DNA from 2 places in the Cupriavidus sp. 05T41 genome. Region 2 is predicted to be linked to the other one. Evidence: predicted binding sites of a transcription regulator. Region 2 holds the regulator's gene; the other holds the start of a gene.
The links. The regulator FliA, encoded in region 2, starts transcription of late flagellar genes. The targets are predictions, from matches to a motif close to CTAAAGTTTNNNNNNNNNNNGCCGNTA.
Positions count from the first base shown of each region.

Region 1: AC1DKV_RS14075 (YjfB family protein) is a predicted target of FliA. The motif match lies at 7,342-7,368, and genes of this name have one in related genera.

Region 1 is NZ_JBFTLQ010000019.1:89,208-98,170, forward strand. It holds gene AC1DKV_RS14035 (hypothetical protein) at 1-158, shown strand, start outside; gene AC1DKV_RS14040 (DUF3649 domain-containing protein) at 279-569, opposite strand; partial or broken gene AC1DKV_RS14045 (H-NS family nucleoid-associated regulatory protein) at 1,650-1,796, shown strand; gene serA (phosphoglycerate dehydrogenase) at 1,844-3,055, opposite strand; gene AC1DKV_RS14055 (Bug family tripartite tricarboxylate transporter substrate binding protein) at 3,417-4,400, shown strand; gene AC1DKV_RS14060 (SMP-30/gluconolactonase/LRE family protein) at 4,512-5,417, shown strand; gene AC1DKV_RS14065 (hypothetical protein) at 5,421-6,155, opposite strand; gene AC1DKV_RS14070 (S1C family serine protease) at 6,164-7,114, opposite strand; gene AC1DKV_RS14075 (YjfB family protein) at 7,478-7,663, shown strand; gene AC1DKV_RS14080 (NAD(P)H-binding protein) at 7,811-8,473, shown strand.
Region 2 is NZ_JBFTLQ010000057.1:14,150-17,134, reverse strand. It holds gene flhF (flagellar biosynthesis protein FlhF) at 1-129, shown strand, start outside; gene AC1DKV_RS27580 (MinD/ParA family ATP-binding protein) at 133-966, shown strand; gene AC1DKV_RS27575 (RNA polymerase sigma factor FliA) at 1,006-1,722, shown strand; gene AC1DKV_RS27570 (flagellar protein FlhE) at 1,719-2,150, shown strand; gene AC1DKV_RS27565 (flagella synthesis protein FlgN) at 2,404-2,862, opposite strand; gene flgM (flagellar biosynthesis anti-sigma factor FlgM) at 2,909-2,985, opposite strand, start outside.

The DNA of each region.
Region 1 (8,963 bases), on a different contig from region 2:
GCTGGCAGCCGCAGTTCGGCTTTCCGGGGCAGGCCACGGTGCTCAAGACGAAGCACCTCGGCTATCCGGACATCGAGATCGGCGGGCCGGGCAATTGCTTTCCGGTCTGGCGCTGGAACGGCGCGCAGTATGCGCCGTACAAGAAGTGCGCGCGCTAGCGGCGGCGGCTCAGGGCAGCGCGCGCAGTGCCAGGAGCCCGCAGCCACCCAGCGCGCCGCTCAGCGCGCCACTCAGGCTGGCCGCGCGCAGCCAGGCCATCGACTGCCGCAGGCCGGCCTTCATGCCGCGCTCCGCGCCGCGGCCAGCACGGCCGCCATGACCGCGGCGGGAATCGCCAGTCCGGCCCACGCGCGCAACGCGCTGCCGGCGGCGAACACCCATAGCACCGCGCACGCGTACAGCGAGAACGACAGCAGCGTGGCGGTCGTCACCGCCTCGGACGGCGGCATCGGCAGCACCACCGCCAGCAGGCCGGTGGCCAGGGCTGCCAGCACATAGCCGCCACCGATCGCGGCCACCACGCGCGAGGCAACATCCAGGCGGTAGCGGCCGTTCCGGCTCAAGCCCATGTCCGCGCCTCCCGGGCAGCCCGGCCGGGCACAACAATCCGTAGCGGGGCAGTGGAAATGAGTCGATGCATTGGCTATATGTCCTATGGAAGAGGGCCGTATTGCGCGGCAGGCGGCCCGCCGCGCAAGAGGCCGGCCGCAGGCGACGCCTGATGGCCCTGTTGGTCGCATATGATAATCGTTCTCATTTGAGTTGTGTGGATCCGGGCGGATTCCCGGTGCTGGCTGGCCTGTTATGTGCTTGCTGCCGGAGGCCGTATTACTGGGCGATCTGCCGCGTTTTTGGCTCTCGCAAGAGGCGGTTTCCGCGCTCGGCTATCATGTGCGAGCTTCGGGGATATGGGTGTGCGGTGAGCGCCGCATGGAGAACCCCCTGTCCCGCATCCTTTACTGGTTTCTATCGTGTCTTCCGCTATTCCCGCTGTTCTTTCCGCCGACGTCAAACGAGTAGCCGCCATTGTCTGGATACGGGTCCAGATGGAGCGGCTGGGCATCACCGCCGATGACATCGAGGCGGCGCAGGCAGCCGCGGCGCCGAAGGCTGAACCTGTGGCCGAACCCGGCGGCGGGCAGCAAATCCTGCCGGTGGCGGAACTGCTTGCCGCGCCGCTCGCGGAGCCTGCCGCGAAGATTGCTGCCGCCCTGGACACGGAAGTGGCGGCGGAAGTTGAGCCGCTAGTGGAGGCGGACGTTGAAGCGGAGGTTGAGGCGGAAGTTGAAGCGGAAGTTGAAGCGGTCGCCGAACCCGAGGCGGAAGCCGACGTCATCGCGGAGCCGGCCGGCCCGGTTCAGGGGCTGTTGCCAGCGGCACCTGTCACGGCGCCGCCGATGGTGGCGCCGCGGCCGCGGCGCAAGAGGAGGCGTGGCCAGCGCAATGCGGCCGATGTCGCCTCGCCCGGATCGGCACTGGCAGTAGCGCCGGAAGCCGCGGCGTCAGCTGCGGGTTTGCCGAAAACTGTGGCGGAGCCAGAAGCCGAACCGAAAGCCGAGCCAAAAGCCGAGCCAAAAGCCGAGCCAAAAGCCGAGCCAAAAGCCGAGCCAAAAGCCGAGCCAAAGGCCGAGACCGCGCCCGTCGTCACCCCTGCTGCGGCCCCGGCGGCTCCCTCCGGCCCGCGCCGCTACCGCAACGCCGAAGGGCAGGTCTGGGACGGCGAGGGCGCGATGCCCTCGTGGCTGCTGCGCGCGGTCAATGCCGGCCAGTCGGTCGAGCATTTCCGCGTGGGCTGAGGGCAGACGGGGCGCCGGCAGTCCGGTGCCCCGTCTGCCCGCGCCGCTCAGGCTTGCTCGTTGAGCAGCACGCGGCAGCGGATAAAGGCGCTTTCCTTGCCGAGTGCGGCGACCAGTTCGTCCGACGGCGCCTTGTCCAGGTCGGTCACCACATAGCCCATTTCCCCGCTCGTCTGCAGGTGCTGCGCCACGATGTTGACGCCGTCGCGCGCCAGCAGCGTGTTGAGCGTTGCGAGCGCGCCGGGCGCGTTGCCGTGCACGTTGAGCAGCCGCGCCGGCGAGGTCAGCGGACCCGGGCTCACCTCGGGGAAGTTGACCGCGCCGATGGTGTCGCCGGTGCGCAGGAAGGCGATCAGCTTGGTGGCGACCTCGGTGCCGATATTCTCCTGGGCTTCCTCCGTGCTGCCGCCGATATGCGGCGTCAGGATGGCATTGGGCACGCCCTGCAGCGGGCTGTCGAAGCGGTCCGCGTTGGTCTTGGGTTCTTGCGGGAAGACGTCGATGGCCAGGCCGGCGATATGGTTGTCGTCGCAGGCCGCGCGCAGCGCCTCAATATCCACCACCGTGCCGCGCGAGGCGTTGATCAGGATCGCGCCGCGCTTGAACTGGCGCAGCACCACGGCGTCGATCATCTTCCTGGTCTGGGCCGTGGCCGGCACGTGCAGCGTCACGATATCCGCATGTGACACCGCATCCGCCAGCGAGCGCGCCGCGCGCGCCGAGCCGAGCGACAGCCTGGCCTGCACGTCGTAGTACACCACGCGCATGCCCATGGCTTCGGCCAGCACCCCGACCTGCGAACCGATATTGCCGTAGCCGATGATGGCGATGGTCTTGCCGCGCGCCTCGAACGAGCCCGTGGCGCCCTTGGCCCATTTGCCGGCATGCGCCAGCGTGTTCTTCTCCGGCACGCGGCGCAGCAGCAGGATGGCCTCGGCGATCACCAGTTCGGCCACCGAACGCGTATTGGAGAACGGCGCGTTGAAGACCGGCATGCCCGCGCGCGCGGCGGCATCCAGGTCGACCTGCGAGGTGCCGATGCAGAAGCAGCCGATGGCCAGCAGGTGCCTGGCCGCCTCGATCTCCGGCGCGCCGAGGTGCGTTGCGGAGCGGATGCCGAGGATCTGGTGCGCTTGCGGCGCTTGGTGCAGTTCCTCGCCGGCGAGCGCGCCGCTGCGGCGCTCCACGGTGACGAGCGCCTCCTTGAAGCGTTCTACGGCGGTGTCGTGGATGTTTTCAAGCAGAAGGGCAGAAGTCATGGCGATGGCAGCAATAGCAATGGCGAAGGGCGGTGGCGAAGGCGGCGGCGGCGCGGGGGAGGCTGCGCATGGCGCGCGCGGCGAAGGGCGCGGGCCGCGGGCGCACGGCGGAACGAGCCGTGCCATGGTAACGCAGGCAGCGCCGCCACACCGAACACCCACATTGGCGCCAATGGCAAATGCCGGACGCCCGACGGGGTGCGCCCATCCGTGCCTTGCCGCGCAGGATTGACAGCCAGTTCCGGGCGTGCGTACACTATTTCGGAACGATGTTCTGTCTAATAGAATATTGTGATGAAAACAGGACAGCCAAGACGCCGCGCAACGCAATGCGCGGCGCGGATCATCCCCGGAGACCTTGATGCACACCCGCTCACCCGCCCGCCTTCTCGCCGGCATCGCGCTGGCCGCCCTCACGGGCACCGTCAGCATTGCCTCCCGTGCCGACACCTGGCCCGACAAGCCGGTGCGCATCGTGGTGCCGTACTCGGCCGGCGGCACCACCGATTTCGTCGCGCGCCAGGTGGCGCAGAAGCTCACCGAGAGCACCGGCAAGTCCTTCTTTGTCGAGAACAAGCCCGGCGCCAGCGGCACCATCGGCACGCTGCAAGTGGCGCGCGCGGCCCCCGACGGGTACACGCTGCTGGCCAACGACACCACGTACACCATGCTGCCGTCGCTGTTCAAGACGCTGCCATGGGACTACAACAACGACCTGGTGCCCGTGACCACCATCGCGCAGACGCCGGTGATCCTGATCGTGCCGGCCAACTCCCGTTTCAAGACATTGCAGGAGCTGATCGACTTCGCCCGGCAGAATCCCGGCAAGCTGAACTTCGGCTCCGGCGGTAACGGCAGTTCCACGCATCTCTCGGCCGAGGTCTTCAAGAAGGAGGCCAAGGTGTCGATCACCCATATCCCGTACAAGGGCGCGGGCAATGCGCTGATGGACCTGATCGCCAATAACCTGGATATCCTGATCACCGCCACGCCGACCGCCGTGCCGCAGATCAAGGGCGGCAAGGCGCGCGCGCTGGCCGTGACCGGGGCGACGCGCGTGCCCGCGCTGCCGGACGTGCCAACCTTTGCCGAAGCCGGCCTGAAGGACTACAAGGTGATCAACTGGTTCGGCCTGGCGGCGCCCAAGGGCACGCCGCCCGCGCTGGTGGCAAAGCTGCAGGCGGAGGTGAGCAAGAGCGTCAACAGCGCCGAGGTGAAGGAGCGCCTGGCCAGCCTGGGCGCGCAGCCGGGCGGTATCTCACCGGCCGATTTCGCGCGCCGCATCAAGGACGACACGGCCCTGTGGACCCGGGTGGCGAAGGCCGCCGACGTGAAGGCGGAGTAGGCGGAACGCGGCCAGATGGCGACCAGATTGCGGCCAGATGGCGGCCAGATGGCGGCCAGATGGCGGCCAGGTCGCGACAGGAACCCGACAAGAACCCGATAAGGAACGACCATGTATTTCAGAACCGTGCCCAGGGAGATCCCGCTGCAGGTCTTCTCGTCCATGCCCGCCCATTTCCGCAAGGCCGGCGTGCGCTCCGAGTGGGCCGATGCCAACAAGGGCGGGGCCTGCATCGACAGTTTCCTGGAGGGGCCGGTGTTCGATGCAGCCGGCAACCTTTACGTGACCGATATCCCGTTTGGCCGGATCTTCCGTATTTCCCCGGCGGGCGCGTGGTCATTGGTGGCCGAATACAAGGGCGAGCCCAACGGCATGAAGTTCCTGAATGCGCGCGAGCTGGTGGTGGCGGACTACCGCAACGGCCTGCTGCGCGTGCAGGTCGAGACGGGCGAGGTGACGACGCTGCTGGGACGGCGCAACGCCGAGCAGTTCAAGGGCGTAAACGACCTGGTGATCGCCCGCAACGGCGACCTGTATTTCACCGACCAGGGCCAGACTGGCCTGCACGACCCCACCGGGCGCGTCTACCGCCTGCGCGCCGGCGGACAGCTCGACCTGCTGCTGGGCAATGTGCCCAGCCCCAACGGGCTGGCGCTGTCGTGCGACGAGAAGGTGCTGTTCGTGGCGGCCACGCGTGGCAACTGCGTGTGGCGCGCGCCGCTGCAAGCGGACGGCAGCGTGTCCAAGGTGGGGCAGTTCTTCACCTTCTACGGCACCAGCGGGCCGGACGGCATGGCCATCGACGGCCGCGACCGGCTGTTCGTGGCGCATGCCAGCCTGGGCTGCGTGTGGGTGCTCGGCAAGCGCGGCGAGCCCGAGGCCATCCTCGCCAGCACGGCGGGCGCCACCACCACCAACCTGGCCTTCCAGCCCGGCACCCATAAGGTGTTCGTCACCGAATCGGAAACCGGCTCCATCCTGTGCGCCGACCTGGCCGAGGCCGGGCTGGCCGGCTGAGGCTCACTTCGGCAGCAGGTCCTGCAGGTCTCGCAGCGTCGCGCCCCCGCTGGGCACGCCCGGTACGGCGGCGAGCGGGCCGGCGCCCTGGCTGGCGGCCGGGGCAGGTGCCGCCGCGGGACTGGCGGCGCTGACCGGCGTGCCGTGCGCGATGACCGGCACCGCCGACGGGTCCAGCCGGCCGTTCTGGCCCAGCGCGACCTGGCCGCAACCGCTCAGGAAGCCGTCCTTCTTCAGGCTGTTGGTGATGTCGATGGCAAGCACCGCCGCGCGTTCCTCGATGGGGATCGCCTGGGCGCCGCGGCTGAACGAGTACTTGCCCTTCCACACCGCGCGGTTCTGCATGGCATCGGTCAGCGTGGTGCCGTAGTTGATCGACATGCGGTTGCCGTAGGCGCCGATCACACCCCCGCCATTGGCGATGGTCAGGATGGAATCCGCCCGGAAGCCGCGCATCTTGTTCGTGAGGGCGGACGAGTCCAGCTCCAGGCCCGATAGCTCGTCATAGGCCGCTTCCACGCCACACTGCTTGGCCAGCTCGCGGAACTTGGCGGCGAACGCCAGCGAGAAATCGTTGTTCCAGCCCATGCCCGTCGTGCCCACCACATACATGCGGGCGGGCTTGCCGTTATAGTCGGTGGCGCGGGTAGAGACGGCGACGGTCGCCGGCGCGCACCCGCCCAGCAGCAACAGGACGGCAGCGGCGGCAGCGGTGCCAATACGGTATGTGTGGTTCATGCTCGTCGTTACTTCACATAGGAAAAGTAGTAGGGGCTGGAGACGGACCGCATCACGTAGCGCCCGTTGCCTTCGGTCAGCCGGTAGCAGGTTTGCATGCTGCTGAACCTGGGGTCGCCCATTTCGATGCAGACCTGACCGGCCTCCTGCTCGATGCGGTAGCGGCCGGGCGAAGTGCCGCGGCTGACCGAGTTGGTGACATCGAGGCTGCCGCCTTCGCGGATATCCATCCACAGCGTGACACCCGAAGGCGCGGTGGCGTTGATGCGGCCGAGATGCGCGAAGTGCGCGGCCAGCTCGGCGCCGGTGAGCTGCCGGTCTTGCGCGCCGGCCGCCGGCTGCGGCGCCGGAGGCCGTGCTTGCGCGGCGGGCGCCGGGGGCGCTGTCTCGCTGCGAAAGCGCTGCAGCGCCAATGCCGACCTGGCCGGCACCTCGCCGATCCATTGCGCGGGCACGGCGAAGTTGAGGTTCTGCGCGTCGGTGCGCATCAGGTAGGTGATGCCGATCAGCTGGCCGTCGGCATTGAACAGGCCGCCGCCGCTGGACCCGGGCGAGATCGGCGCGGTGGTCTGGATACGCACCACGCGGCCGTTGGCGTCCTTGTTCAGGGAGGAGAGCAGGCCGTCGCTGAGCGTCAGCTCAAAGCCGCGCGGCGCACCGATGGCATAGACTTTCTGGCCCACCTTGAGCGACGCGAGCGGGGCGATCTTCACGGGCGGCGCGCCCAGCCCCTTCGCCTGCAGCACGCACAGGTCGCGCTCCACATCGGCATGCACCAGGCGCGCGACGTGCATGGTGTTCTCGCGCCGGATGCCGATGGACTTGCCATTCTTGAGGACATGGCAGTTGGTGACCAGTTCTTCCGGGCCGGTGACCACCGAACTGCCCAGGCCGATCGTGCCGCCCTGCGCGTCGAACACCGTGACCACCCAGATGCTTGGCGACTCCCGTTCATACAATTCCGCCGAATCCAGCGCAAGGCCGGAGAGGGGGATGCCGGCAGTCAAACACGAAATTGCGACGTAACCCGCGATTTTTTTCGCCCGACCCATGATGTTGTTGTTGGTGACTGTTTTCTTGCCGGATTCAGCCGCTGCCCGGGCTGTCCGGTCTTTCCCGGCCTGCTTTGCAGACGCTGCAGGCGATCTGGCCGGGGCTGCCTATCATAAACGTTCCGCCCGCCGCGCTAAAGCTTTGTGGCTGCCAGCCGACAATTAACGGGCAGGAATATCCCCGGGTGGTGCCGCGGCTTTTCCGGCCGGACTGCCGGCATCCTCGCCACCCGCCCACCCAACCGCAACCTGGAACAGGACAATTCATCCATGGATACCTCCATCGTCAGCGCGGCGAGCAACCCCGGGACCGACCCGGTCAGCTTGCTGATGCTGCGCAAATCGCTTGACCTGCAGGCCAACAGCGTGGCCACGCTGATGGCATCGGCGGCGCCGGTCGGCGTGCCCGCCAGCAACCCCCCGCATCTGGGCCAGAACATCGACATCAAGGTGTGACAACGGGGCAGCCCGCGTCCGGGGTGACCCCGGGCGGGGGCTGTCTATTTCGGGGTGCCGGCGTGCCGGCGCCGTTCCCGTTCATGCGGTAATCTCCACCATCCCGTCACAATGGCGCGGCCGCTTTCATCGAACGGGAACACACGAATGAACGTACTGATATTCGGCGCGACCGGCATGGTCGGACTGGGCGTGCTGCGCGAATGCCTGCTGGCCGAAGACGTGGCGCGCGTGCAGACGGTAGGCCGCACGCCGACCGGCCAGCAGCATCCCAGGCTGACCGAACTGGTGCATGCGGACCTGCTGCACTACGACGGGATCGAGCCGGCGCTGACAGGTTTCGACGCGTGCTTCTTCTGCCTGGGCGTGTCCTCGGGCGGCATGTCCGAAGCCGAGTACACGCGCGTGAGCTACGACATCACGCTGGCCGCCGCGCAGGTGCTGGCCCGGCTCAACCCGCAGATGACCTTTGTCTATGTTTCCGGCGCGGGGACCGACAGCACGGAGAAAGGGCGCTCGATGTGGGCGCGGGTGAAAGGGCGTACCGAGAACGCGTTGCTGAAATTGCCGTTCAAGGCAGCGTATATGTTCCGCCCGGGCGGTATCCAGCCGTTGCACGGCATCCGTTCCAAGACGGCGGCCTACCGGATTCCCTACATGATTGCGGCGCCGGTGCTGCCTTTGCTGCGGCGCTTGTTTCCGGCTTATCTCACTACTACCGAGCAGGTGGGGCGTGCCATGCTGATTGTGGTGCGGAGGGGGTTTCCTCGGGGGGTTGTCGAGGCTCGGGATATTGATGGTATGCGGTAGTTTTTGCTTTTTTTTGGCTTTTTTGGGCTTGGCGGCTTGAGTCTCATTTGGCGTTTATGCGTATGAGGGTGTGCTTTGCGTCTCTGGGCCTAGCGGCGCGGGCTTGGTAGCCCGTTCGCACACATGTAAGTGTCACTTTTCTTTTCTCGAAAAGAAAAGTAACCAAAAGAAAGCGATTCTTGCAGAAGGCTGGGCGCTCAGATTTTATGGGTGGTGGTGGTTTCGTGGTGGGTCTCATGGCTTTGGCTGGGCTGCTGGCGCTACCGGTTTGCTCGCCTGCGGCATCGCGGGTGGCGTTCGATTCGTGGTGGCGCTGCATGATGGCGTTGGCCCAGGTAGTTCAGGCTGCTGCCGCGACCGGGGTGGATGGGCGCGTCATAGGAACGGCGCTCGATTCGTGGTGGGCGCGGTGACCCCTGTTTGAGCTCGGTGCCTCATAGCTCGGACCTGTCAGAAATTTTGTGTTTGGGGCATAACATGTCGCCACCCG
Region 2 (2,985 bases):
TACCCCGCGCGCAATGGCCGTGCCGCACCTGCCGTGCCGACCGTACCGGCCGCGCCCGCCACCGAGCCCGACGGCTTCGTCGATGGTGGCCGGATGTTCAAGGCGCTGGCGCAGGTGCAGGGAGAGTAAAACGTGAATTCACTTGCCCTGGACCAGGCCGAAAGCCTGCGGCGCATGCTGGCGCCGCGTGCCACGCGCCGCATCGCGGTGGTCGCGAGCGATGCGGGCGCCGGTGCCACCACGGTGGCGCTCGGGCTGGCCAATGCGCTCGCCATGCAGGGTGAACGCGTGCTGCTGATCGACGAAGACCGCATTGGCGCGCGCGCCACCCGCTTGGCCGGCGCGGCGCCCGAGGGCACGCTGGCCGCCGTGCTGGGCGGTGCGCTCACGCTGGAGGCCGCGCTGGGGCAACGTCCCGCGGGCACCATCGGCGTGCTGCCCGGCAGCCCGCAGGCCACGGGCGACCTGGGCCTGTTCAATGGCTACCGCACCGTGCTCAGCGATGCCCGCAGCGATGCCGAGGGCGCCCTGTCGCAGGTGGCCGGCATGGCGCACAACGTGGTGGTGGTGCTGCGTGCCGAGCCGGCATCGATCAAGGCCGCCTATGCCTGCATCAAGCAGCTGAACCACCTCTACGCCTGCCGCCGTTTCCACCTGGTCGTCAATGCCGCCGCCAGCGACGCCGCCGCCAGCGCCGTGCTCGGCAATCTTGCGCGCACCGCCAGCCAGTATCTCGGCGTGGACGCGAGTCCTGCCGGCAGCCTGCCGCACGATCCGCTGGTCGAGCGCAGCACGGCGCTTGGCCGCTGCGTGGTCGAAGCGTATCCGGCGGCGCCGGCCACTGCCGCCCTGCGCCGTCTTGCCGTCGGCATCGCCGGCTGGCCGCTTCCCATGCCTTCACCAGCCGTAGCCCGTTCAACCCCTCCGGCCGCGCCGCTGGCGCCGCCGGCCACGGCCCTGGCCTGAGCGCCGGGCCTGCCAGCTAGGACTCACGAGAATTCCACCATGTATACGATTCAGGGAAAGCTCGAACAGACTGACACCGTGACCGCGCATGCGTCGCTGGTGCGTCGCATCGCCTTGCAACTCGCGGCCAAGCTGCCGGCCAGCGTGCAGCTCGATGACCTCATCCAGGCTGGCATGATCGGCCTGCTCGACGCCGCCAAGCGTTACGAGGATACGCACGGTGCGCGTTTCGAGACCTATGCCAGCCAGCGCATCCGCGGCGCCATGCTCGACGAGGTGCGCGCCAACGACTGGCAATCGCGCAGCCTGCGCCAGTTCACCCGGCGCATCGAGCGTACCGTGCGCGGCCTCGAGCAGACGCTCGGCCGGGCGCCGCTGGACTCCGAGGTGGCGCAGGAGCTCGAGTTGCCACTCGACGAATACCAGACCTTGCTCAACGAGGTCTATGGCTGCCAGCTGCTGCACTACGAAGACTTCGAACGCTCCGGCGAAGAAGACTTCCTGGATCGCCACCTGAGCGTCAGCGACGACGGCAATCCGCTCACCGTGCTGATGGAGAGCGGCATGCGCGAAGCGCTGATACGCGCCATCGAGCGACTGCCCGAGCGGGAAAAGCTGGTGCTGTCGCTGTGCTACGACCAGGAGCTGAACCTGCGTGAGATCGGCGCCGTGCTCGAGGTGACGGAGTCGCGCGTCTGCCAGATCCGCAGCCAGGCCATCACGCGCCTGCGTTCGCAGCTGCGCGGGCTGCTATGAAAGCCAGGTCCCGCCATATCGCCGTGGCGGCCATTGCCGCATGCTGCAGCCACGGCTGGGCCGCGCCGGCAGGACCTACCCTGCATTCGTGGTCGGCTTCCGTGAGTGGCCCCGCCTTGTATGGCAAGGGCCTGCGCACCATGTCCGCGCCCATCACCCCGACCGGGTATCTGCCGCAGGCCGAGGGCGCCATCACCACCGTGCGGTGGCGCTACAGCTTTACCCGCACGCCGCCGCTCGATCTGCAGGCCTATCTGTGCAATGCGCAGCGCTGCGTGTTGCTGCCGMGGGCGGAGGGACTCACCGATGCCTTCAGCGGGGATGACGCAGGCAGGGGATTCGTGTTCGCGTTCCAGGTACCGGGGAAGGGCGCGCTGACGCCCGTCCTGCAGGGACAGTCGGGACAAGTGGTGGTGGGGTACAGGTAAGACCGCAGGTGCATGGATTCGGCGGCCCGGGCCTTTCCGCCCGGGCGCCGCTTCCCAAGCCCCCGCAGCCGCTCAAGCCTCAAGTCTCAAGCCTCAGGCTCCAACCCTCAAGCCACCGGCTCCGCCACCGCGCCCGAACAAAAAAAAGCGGCTTCGCCTTCCCTGCCGGGAGCGAAGCCGCTTTTTTTGTTCGTTCGGTCTTTCCTGCATTTCGCCGCGGGCTTGCGAAAGCCCGTGGCGACAAGACACCGGTTCAGCCCGCCGCCAGGCTGACGCCTTGCGGACCTTGCTGGGTTCGCCCGTCCTTGCCGTACAACGTGCCCGTCTCGCCCCGGTGGCGCAGCGCCAGGATGGCTTCCTGCGTGAACTCCAGATGCGCATCCACCACGGCCGCATTGACGGCGTTGGCATCGCGCGCCATGCGCGCGGCGAACAGCAGGTCGCGCCATGCGGTCTCGACGGCAGGCACGATCTCGCGCCCGAACAGCTGGCCGCCCGCACCGAGGCGAATCCCCATGGCACCCATCTGCGCCTCGCGCGTGCGCGTCAGCGTCTGCAGCGAGCCGGCCAGTTCGACCTTGCGATCCAGCAGGCCGACCAGCGCCTGGTAGTCGCCCGCCTTGATCATGGCGCGCTCTTCGCCCAGCACGGCGGCGAATTCCTTGGAGAGCTCGGTTTCCCGGGCGAGGTTCTGGATCAGGGACTGGCTCATGGCTTGCCTAAGTGTCGTGGGTTGGCTTTGCCGCCGGTGTCGAGCGTCAGGCGCCGCCGTTGAGTTCGCGCAGCGACGCCAGCAGACCGTCTGCGATCTTGCTGGGGTCGATCTTGATGCGTC